Regions from separate parts of the Herminiimonas arsenitoxidans genome, predicted to be linked through region 3. Evidence: predicted binding sites of a transcription regulator. Region 3 holds the regulator's gene; each other region holds the start of a gene.
What was found. The regulator FliA, encoded in region 3, starts transcription of late flagellar genes. The targets are predictions, from matches to a motif close to CTAAAGTTTNNNNNNNNNNNGCCGNTA.
Positions count from the first base shown of each region.

Region 1 (2,275 bases), 570 kb from region 3:
CTCCGCCTCGGCCGAACACGTGCAAAGCGCAATGACAGAGCGCCGCGATAACGTGGAAGTCATGATCAAGACCAGAATCGAGCAAGGTATGGCTAAAGGCGAATTGCCACCCGGCACCGATGCCAGCGCCCTCGCCAGTTTTTACGCCACGGTGATACAGGGAATGTCGACGCAAGCCAGAGATACCGGCGATCGAGATAAATTGCTCGCGATTGCTTCTGCCGCAATGCGCGCCTGGCCTGTCACCAAGTAGTACAACGGACTGTTAGTCCCGTCGTTTAGAAATCCATCGAAGACGAACTAGAAAGAAGAGCCTGCCGTTTGCAAAAACGCACGCTCTTCTTCTGTCGTTTCACGTCCCAGAATCGCATTCCGATGCGGAAAGCGACCAAAACGCGCAACGATATCGCGATGCCGAATCGCAAATTGCACAAAGCCGGCAAAGGTTTTTTCTTCTGCAGTCGGTACATCACGCAGCAATTGCTCATATAAAGCTACCGAGCGTTCTTGATGCGCAATGTTCTCGGAGTGTTCGAGCGGAAGATAAAGAAAAACGCGTTCGATAGGTCGCAACGCCTGATCGAAGCCATGATCAAGTCCAATCAGGCTCCATTGCAAAGCCAGAGGATCGAATGCAAAAGAAGTCGACAAGCCGCGATACATATTGCGAGGGAATTGATCTGTCAGCAGAATCAGCGCAAGCAAACCACGTGGCGTCGCTGCCCATATATCCAACTCACCATTCGCTGCTGCCAAAGTAGATTCTTGAAAGCGATCGCTGATCGTCTGATCAACCGCCGTATCCTTGGACCACCAAAGCTTGCTTTGTTGTGCGGCCGCTTTGGCATCGTCCTGGTCCGTGCCAAACCAGAACTCAAGTATCGACGTTATCGTTTCTACCGACATACCTGCTCTCCTTGTTCCAAAAATCGTGTCGCTATAGTCGCATAGCTTCTACCGATCTGGAAGTCGGTGATCAGGCTTTGGTATTGATGTTTTGACCTATATTCGCAGGCAGATTCACTTTCGGGATCGCATCGATCAAGGTCGTTGCCATCGCACTCTGGATATCCATCGCCTTTTTGAATACTGTCAGAGACACGTCACTATTCGTGCGCTGCTGCGCCATGCTGGTCGCCAAACTTGCAATATTGCTTACGTCCATATTCGCCTCAAATCAATACGCCGGGAATGACGCTTCTCTTATTCTTATCGGCAGATATTCCGAATTCTTTACAAATATCACTTTGTCATATTTTGGCGTCATACTAGCTTGACTATATTTTCGCCTTGTCGGCTCCCATACAGAGAATGCAATAGTGATGCACATTCGATTCCTTATTCGACCAGCTCTGATCGCGCTGTGCCTCTCGCTCACGGCTTGCGCCTCGCTGCCTGATGTACGCTATTTAAAAACATCATTGACACCGCAAGACTCCATCACGATACAAACCAGCCAAGGCAATCTATCCAAACAAAAATCAGAATCCTTGCTGGCAAAACGCTTGCGTAGCGACAATGTCAAATTGCCTGAATTGGCAGCGCTGGAAGAAGCCGCGACCGGCAGTCCACTCATCGCAGGCAATAAACTCACGCTGCTGAATGACGGCCCAGAAACAATGGCAGCCATGCTTGCTGCCATCAAAAATGCTAAAAATCACATCAATCTGGAAACCTATATTTTCAATCAAGATGCCTTGGGCAAGGAGTTCGCGGAACTACTGATGCAGAAGCAGCGCGAAGGTGTACAGGTCAACATTATTTATGACAGCATAGGCTCCATCGGCACACCACCAGAATTTTTCCAGCAACTGCGCGACAGTGGAATCAACTTACTCGAATTCAATCCAGTCAATCCATTCAAGCAGCTCTTCTCCTGGCATTTGAATAATCGCGATCATCGCAAGATTCTAGTCGTCGATGGCGTGATTGCATTCACCGGCGGCATTAATATCACCAGCGATTACTCATCCAAATCACTATTTCGTTCACGTAAAAAAGACAATGTCGATCTAGGTTGGCGTGATACGCATATACAAGTAGAAGGACCCGCAGTCGCGTCGTTCCAATGGCTATTCATGCAAACATGGGTAAGTCATAAGCCAGATAATCTCGCTGAACGGAATTACTTCCCGCCGTTAAAACCCATGGGCAAAAAAATCGTGCGCGTCATCGCCAGCGTACCCGACGGTGATTACGCAGTGTACAAAGCCTATGTGCTCGCGATGCAGGAAGCAAAAGTATCCATACACGTTACCAATGCTTACTTCGTTCC
Region 1 covers NZ_LT671418.1:834,113-836,387, forward strand. The annotation lists gene BQ6873_RS03865 (TetR/AcrR family transcriptional regulator) at 1-253, shown strand, start outside; gene BQ6873_RS03870 (DUF924 family protein) at 301-906, opposite strand; gene BQ6873_RS03875 (YjfB family protein) at 977-1,165, opposite strand; gene cls (cardiolipin synthase) at 1,323-2,275, shown strand, end outside.
Region 1: a site for FliA is predicted at 1,211-1,237, ahead of BQ6873_RS03875 (YjfB family protein). Genes of this name have one in related genera too.

Region 2 (2,275 bases), 710 kb from region 3:
GCACTCAATGTCGATTACGTCGATGCTTATCTCAATCTAGGCGGCATCTACAAAGAGCTAGAACAATTTACTGAAGCAGAAGACTGTTATCGCCAAATATTAAAACGTCAACCAAAGTCGGCCGAAGCGCATTACAACTTGGGCTGTACGTTTCAAGCACAAAATCATTTCGACCCGGCCATTACAGAATATCGACAAGCGATTAATCTGAAAAACGACCATCTCGATGCGCGCCTCAATCTCGGCACGACGCTATTTGCGCAGGGACACTACGATAATGCGATTGATTGTTATCGTGCATTATTGGCAATTGCCCCATCACATGCATCGGCATATTCCAATATGGGCTTGGCTCTCCAGGCACAAACCAAGCTCGGCGAAGCAGAATCCTGTTATCGCACAGCACTCAAGCTGGATCCGGCACGGGCAGATGTTTTTTGCAACCTTGGAGTGGTGCTAAATCTGATGGATCGTACAGCGGATGCATTACTCTGCTACCAAGAAGCAATTCAGCTACGAGATGATTACGCGCTGGCTTACAACAACATGGGGCTTACACTGATCAACCAAGGGCAACCAGAAGCGGCAATTGCCAGTTATCGGCGCGCGCTCGAGATCACCCCTGACTACGCCGAAGCGCACAGCAACCTGCTAATGACTTTGTTATATATGGAGTAAAGCTACGCCTAGCATAGTTGAGCGTTTATTTTTAGATAACAATCTATTCCACCGCAGTTGCACCTCCTCTGGATGCCACTTGTTTACTTATCGCATGTGGCTTAAGACATTTATTTATATCGCTCTCGAACATTTATTTAAAAAAATCTTCCATCAAAATTCGTAAAATTGCATGCATAACTGAGGAGCACATACACTTTCAAAAAACTTGAGGGTTAATTAAAAAAATATTTCCTTAAAGAATTTTCTAGTTAAGTCGAAGAACAAGTTGTCTGGCGCATGTTGAGACGGGACCGGAAAAAATTAAGTTATTTATTAAACTTTTTCCAGTAGCGTCCGATAAAGGTAGTAACAACGACGGAAATACCTCCATAAAAAGGGATTCAGCCGAAGTTGCAGCACTTACGTCAGAATTCATCGACCTTTAACTGGAGAAATAATATGGCAGCAGTAATCAACACCAATGTCTCGTCGCTGAATGCGCAACGCAATCTGACGACATCCCAATCCTCCCTGGCAACTTCGCTGCAACGTTTGTCGTCTGGTCTGCGTATCAATAGCGCAAAAGACGATGCTGCAGGCTTGGCAATTTCCGATCGTATGACCAGCCAGATCAATGGTTTGAACCAGGCTGCACGTAACGCCAACGACGGCATTTCGCTGGCACAAACGGCTGAAGGTGCACTCGGTCAGGCAACGGATTTGCTGCAACGTATCCGCACATTGGCAGTACAGTCTGCAAATGCTTCCAACAGCGCAAGTGATCGCGGCGCATTGCAAAATGAAGTAACACAATTGGTTGGCGAATATGACCGTCTTGCTACACAAACCCAGTTCAATGGCCAAAACGTGCTGGATGGCTCGTTTGCTAATGCAAATTTCCAAATCGGCGCCAATGCCAACCAAACCATCGGCGTACAAATCGGTGACTCGCGCTCCAGCGCAGTCGGCAACAAAACAGCTGCTGCAAGTATATTTGCCCCTACCACCGTGGCTAGTACGGGCCTGACAATCAATGGTCAAAGTGTCGCCACTACTGGCACAACATCTAAAGCAAAAGTTGATGCAATCAATGCACAATCAGGAATAACTGGCGTCACCGCATCGCAATCTGGCAACTTTAGCATCGGCGCGGCCATCACTGGCACCACAGCAATTGCAGCTGGCGACATCACCATCAATGGTGTCCAGCTTGGTGCGGTTAGTGGCGGAGCAAATGCATCAGCACAAGCGACTAATGTTGCAGCTGCCATCAATGCAAAAACTGGCTCGACCGGCGTCACTGCTACTATTGGCGATGGCTCAAACGGCGGCGCGGCTAACGCTATCATCCTCAGCAATACTACGGGTGCGGCAATTTCGGTCGGTCTTGGTAGCACAGCAACTGCCGCTGCCGCTGGCCTGACTGCTGGCACCACTGCTGCAGGCGAGAACGGCAAAATCACTCTGTCGACTGACTTGAACGGTAGTATCGCTATCGGTGGGACCGCTGCGGCAGCTGGAAGTATAGGTTTCGCGACGGGCACGATCACCACCGACACAAATCTGTTGAGCTCGATCTCGATCTCCACTGATACTGGTGCACAAAATGCATTGC
Region 2 covers NZ_LT671418.1:975,448-977,722, forward strand. The annotation lists gene BQ6873_RS04540 (tetratricopeptide repeat protein) at 1-678, shown strand, start outside; gene BQ6873_RS04545 (flagellin N-terminal helical domain-containing protein) at 1,120-2,275, shown strand, end outside.
Region 2: a site for FliA is predicted at 994-1,020, ahead of BQ6873_RS04545 (flagellin N-terminal helical domain-containing protein). Genes of this name have one in related genera too.

Region 3 (2,275 bases):
CGATATCGTCGTACAAGTTTCGCCCGATGCGGCATCGATCAAGAACGCCTATGCGTTGATCAAACGATTGAATGCGCAATTAGGCCGTCGTCCGTTCAGTGTTCTGGTGACAGGGGCAGACGAGCAGGAAGCCGCGCTTGTTTATCAAAACATGGCACAAGCGGCCAGTCGTTATCTGGCAGTGGAATTGCATTCGATAGGCTCTGTACCGCAAGATGAACAAACGACACGCGCGGCGCGTCTTGGTCGTGCGGTGATAGATGCCTTCCCGATGGCTGGTGCATCGGTTGCTTTCAGACGTCTTGCAGAACGTTTTACCTTATCCGCCCACGGCGCCAAGTTCGGAGCCTGAATCACCTATGTATACCGCGGCTGGAAAATCAGACAAAGATCATCTCGTAGGAGAACATGCGCCTCTAGTTAAAAAACTGGCGCATCAGATGAAAGCCAAGTTGCCGCCTAGTGTGGAAGTGGATGATTTGATTCAGGCTGGCATGATTGGTTTGCTGGATGCTGTTAGCCGCTACGAAGAAACACATGGCGCGCAATTCGAAACCTATGCCGTGCAACGCATACGCGGCGCGATGCTGGATGAATTGCGCAGCAGTGACTGGATGCCGCGCAGCATGCGTCAAAATATGCGCAAGATCGAGGTGGCAATGAACACCTTGCAGCAGCGTCTGGGACGTGCGCCGAACGAGAGCGAAGTCGCCAAACAGCTCAAGCTGTCGCTGGCTGATTATCAGGATTTGTTGAGCGACGGTGGTGGCCATCAACTGGTGTATTACGAAGACTTTCACGATAGCGAAGACAACGAGCATTTCCTCGATCGTTATTGCACCGATGAGTCGCCCGATCCATTGCAGAATTTGATGAACACCGGTTTTCGTGCCGCGGTCATTGAAGCAATTCATGCACTGCCGGAGCGTGAAAAAATCCTCATGGGTTTGTACTACGAGCAGGAAATGAATCTGAAGGAAATCGGCGCCGTCATGGGCGTGACCGAATCACGTGTATCGCAATTGCATAGTCAGGCTATCGCCAGGATGCGTGCAAACTTAAGGGAGAAAGCGTGGACTGGGGTAGCTTAATTGGTATCGCGCTGGCGCTTGGTGGCATCCTTGTCGGGCAAATGCTCGAAGGAGGAGGGCTGGGCTCGCTGGTGCAACCAGCCGCGTTCATCATTGTCATCGTCGGCACCATAGGTGCTGTTCTTCTGCAAAGCGGCTGGCGCAATTTTGCGCAAGGCGTAAAAATGGCGGGTTTGGTTTTCGTCCCGAAGGATGATGACTATCAAGCCTTGATCAGTGACATCACTAGTTGGAGTGTGATCGCACGTCGCGAAGGCTTGCTCAGTCTGGAACGTGTCATCAAGGATGTGAACGATCCATTTATTGCGCACGGTTTGCGTTTGATCGTGGATGGTGTTGATCCAAATAAATTACGTGAAGTGTTGGATATGGAAATCGGCGCTTATGAAACACGCCAACGCCTAGCCATCAAGATATGGGAAGCAGCAGGCGGTTACGCGCCGACCATCGGGATTTTGGGCGCGGTTCTTGGCCTGATACACGTGATGGAAAACTTATCCGATCCAAGTCGCCTCGGTAGCGGTATTGCTGTCGCATTTGTGGCCACGATTTATGGCGTTGGTTTTGCTAATCTAGTGTTCTTGCCTATCTCCAGTAAGCTCAAAGCTCTGGTCAGTCGCGATATTTTTAAACGCGAAATGCTGGCGGATGCATTTGCCGGTATTGCTGCAGGTGACAATCCGCGCTTGATCGAAGAGCGCATGAATATCTATCTGATGTAACGGTAGTTTTGCTTACAGTATCTGCAGATTGATCAACCATGGCACGTAGAAAACACGAAGAAGAACATGAAAACCATGAGCGTTGGCTGGTGTCCTACGCCGACTTCATCACGCTCTTGTTCGCCTTCTTTGTCGTCATGTACGCGATCTCTTCTGTCAACGAAGGCAAGTACCGCATTCTCTCTAATTCCCTCGGCATTGCATTCGGTGGTGTAACCGCCAAAGCGCCTGTTTTAAAAGATCCTGCCGAATCGAATACGGCGATTATGTCTCTACCGATTCCAGCGCCATCATCGGCAGCACAGCGCGCCAATGATGCCATCGTTAAACGTGAAAAAGCGCGTATGACCAATATTGCGCGCGATATTCTCAAAGCGATGGCACCACTGATTAGCCAAGGCAAGGTGCGTGTGACACAAACCAATCGCGGCGTCAGCGTAGAGATTAACGCCAGCGTTTTAT
Region 3 covers NZ_LT671418.1:267,589-269,863, forward strand. The annotation lists gene BQ6873_RS01270 (MinD/ParA family ATP-binding protein) at 1-352, shown strand, start outside; gene BQ6873_RS01275 (RNA polymerase sigma factor FliA) at 360-1,091, shown strand; gene BQ6873_RS01280 (flagellar motor protein) at 1,073-1,813, shown strand; gene motD (flagellar motor protein MotD) at 1,852-2,275, shown strand, end outside.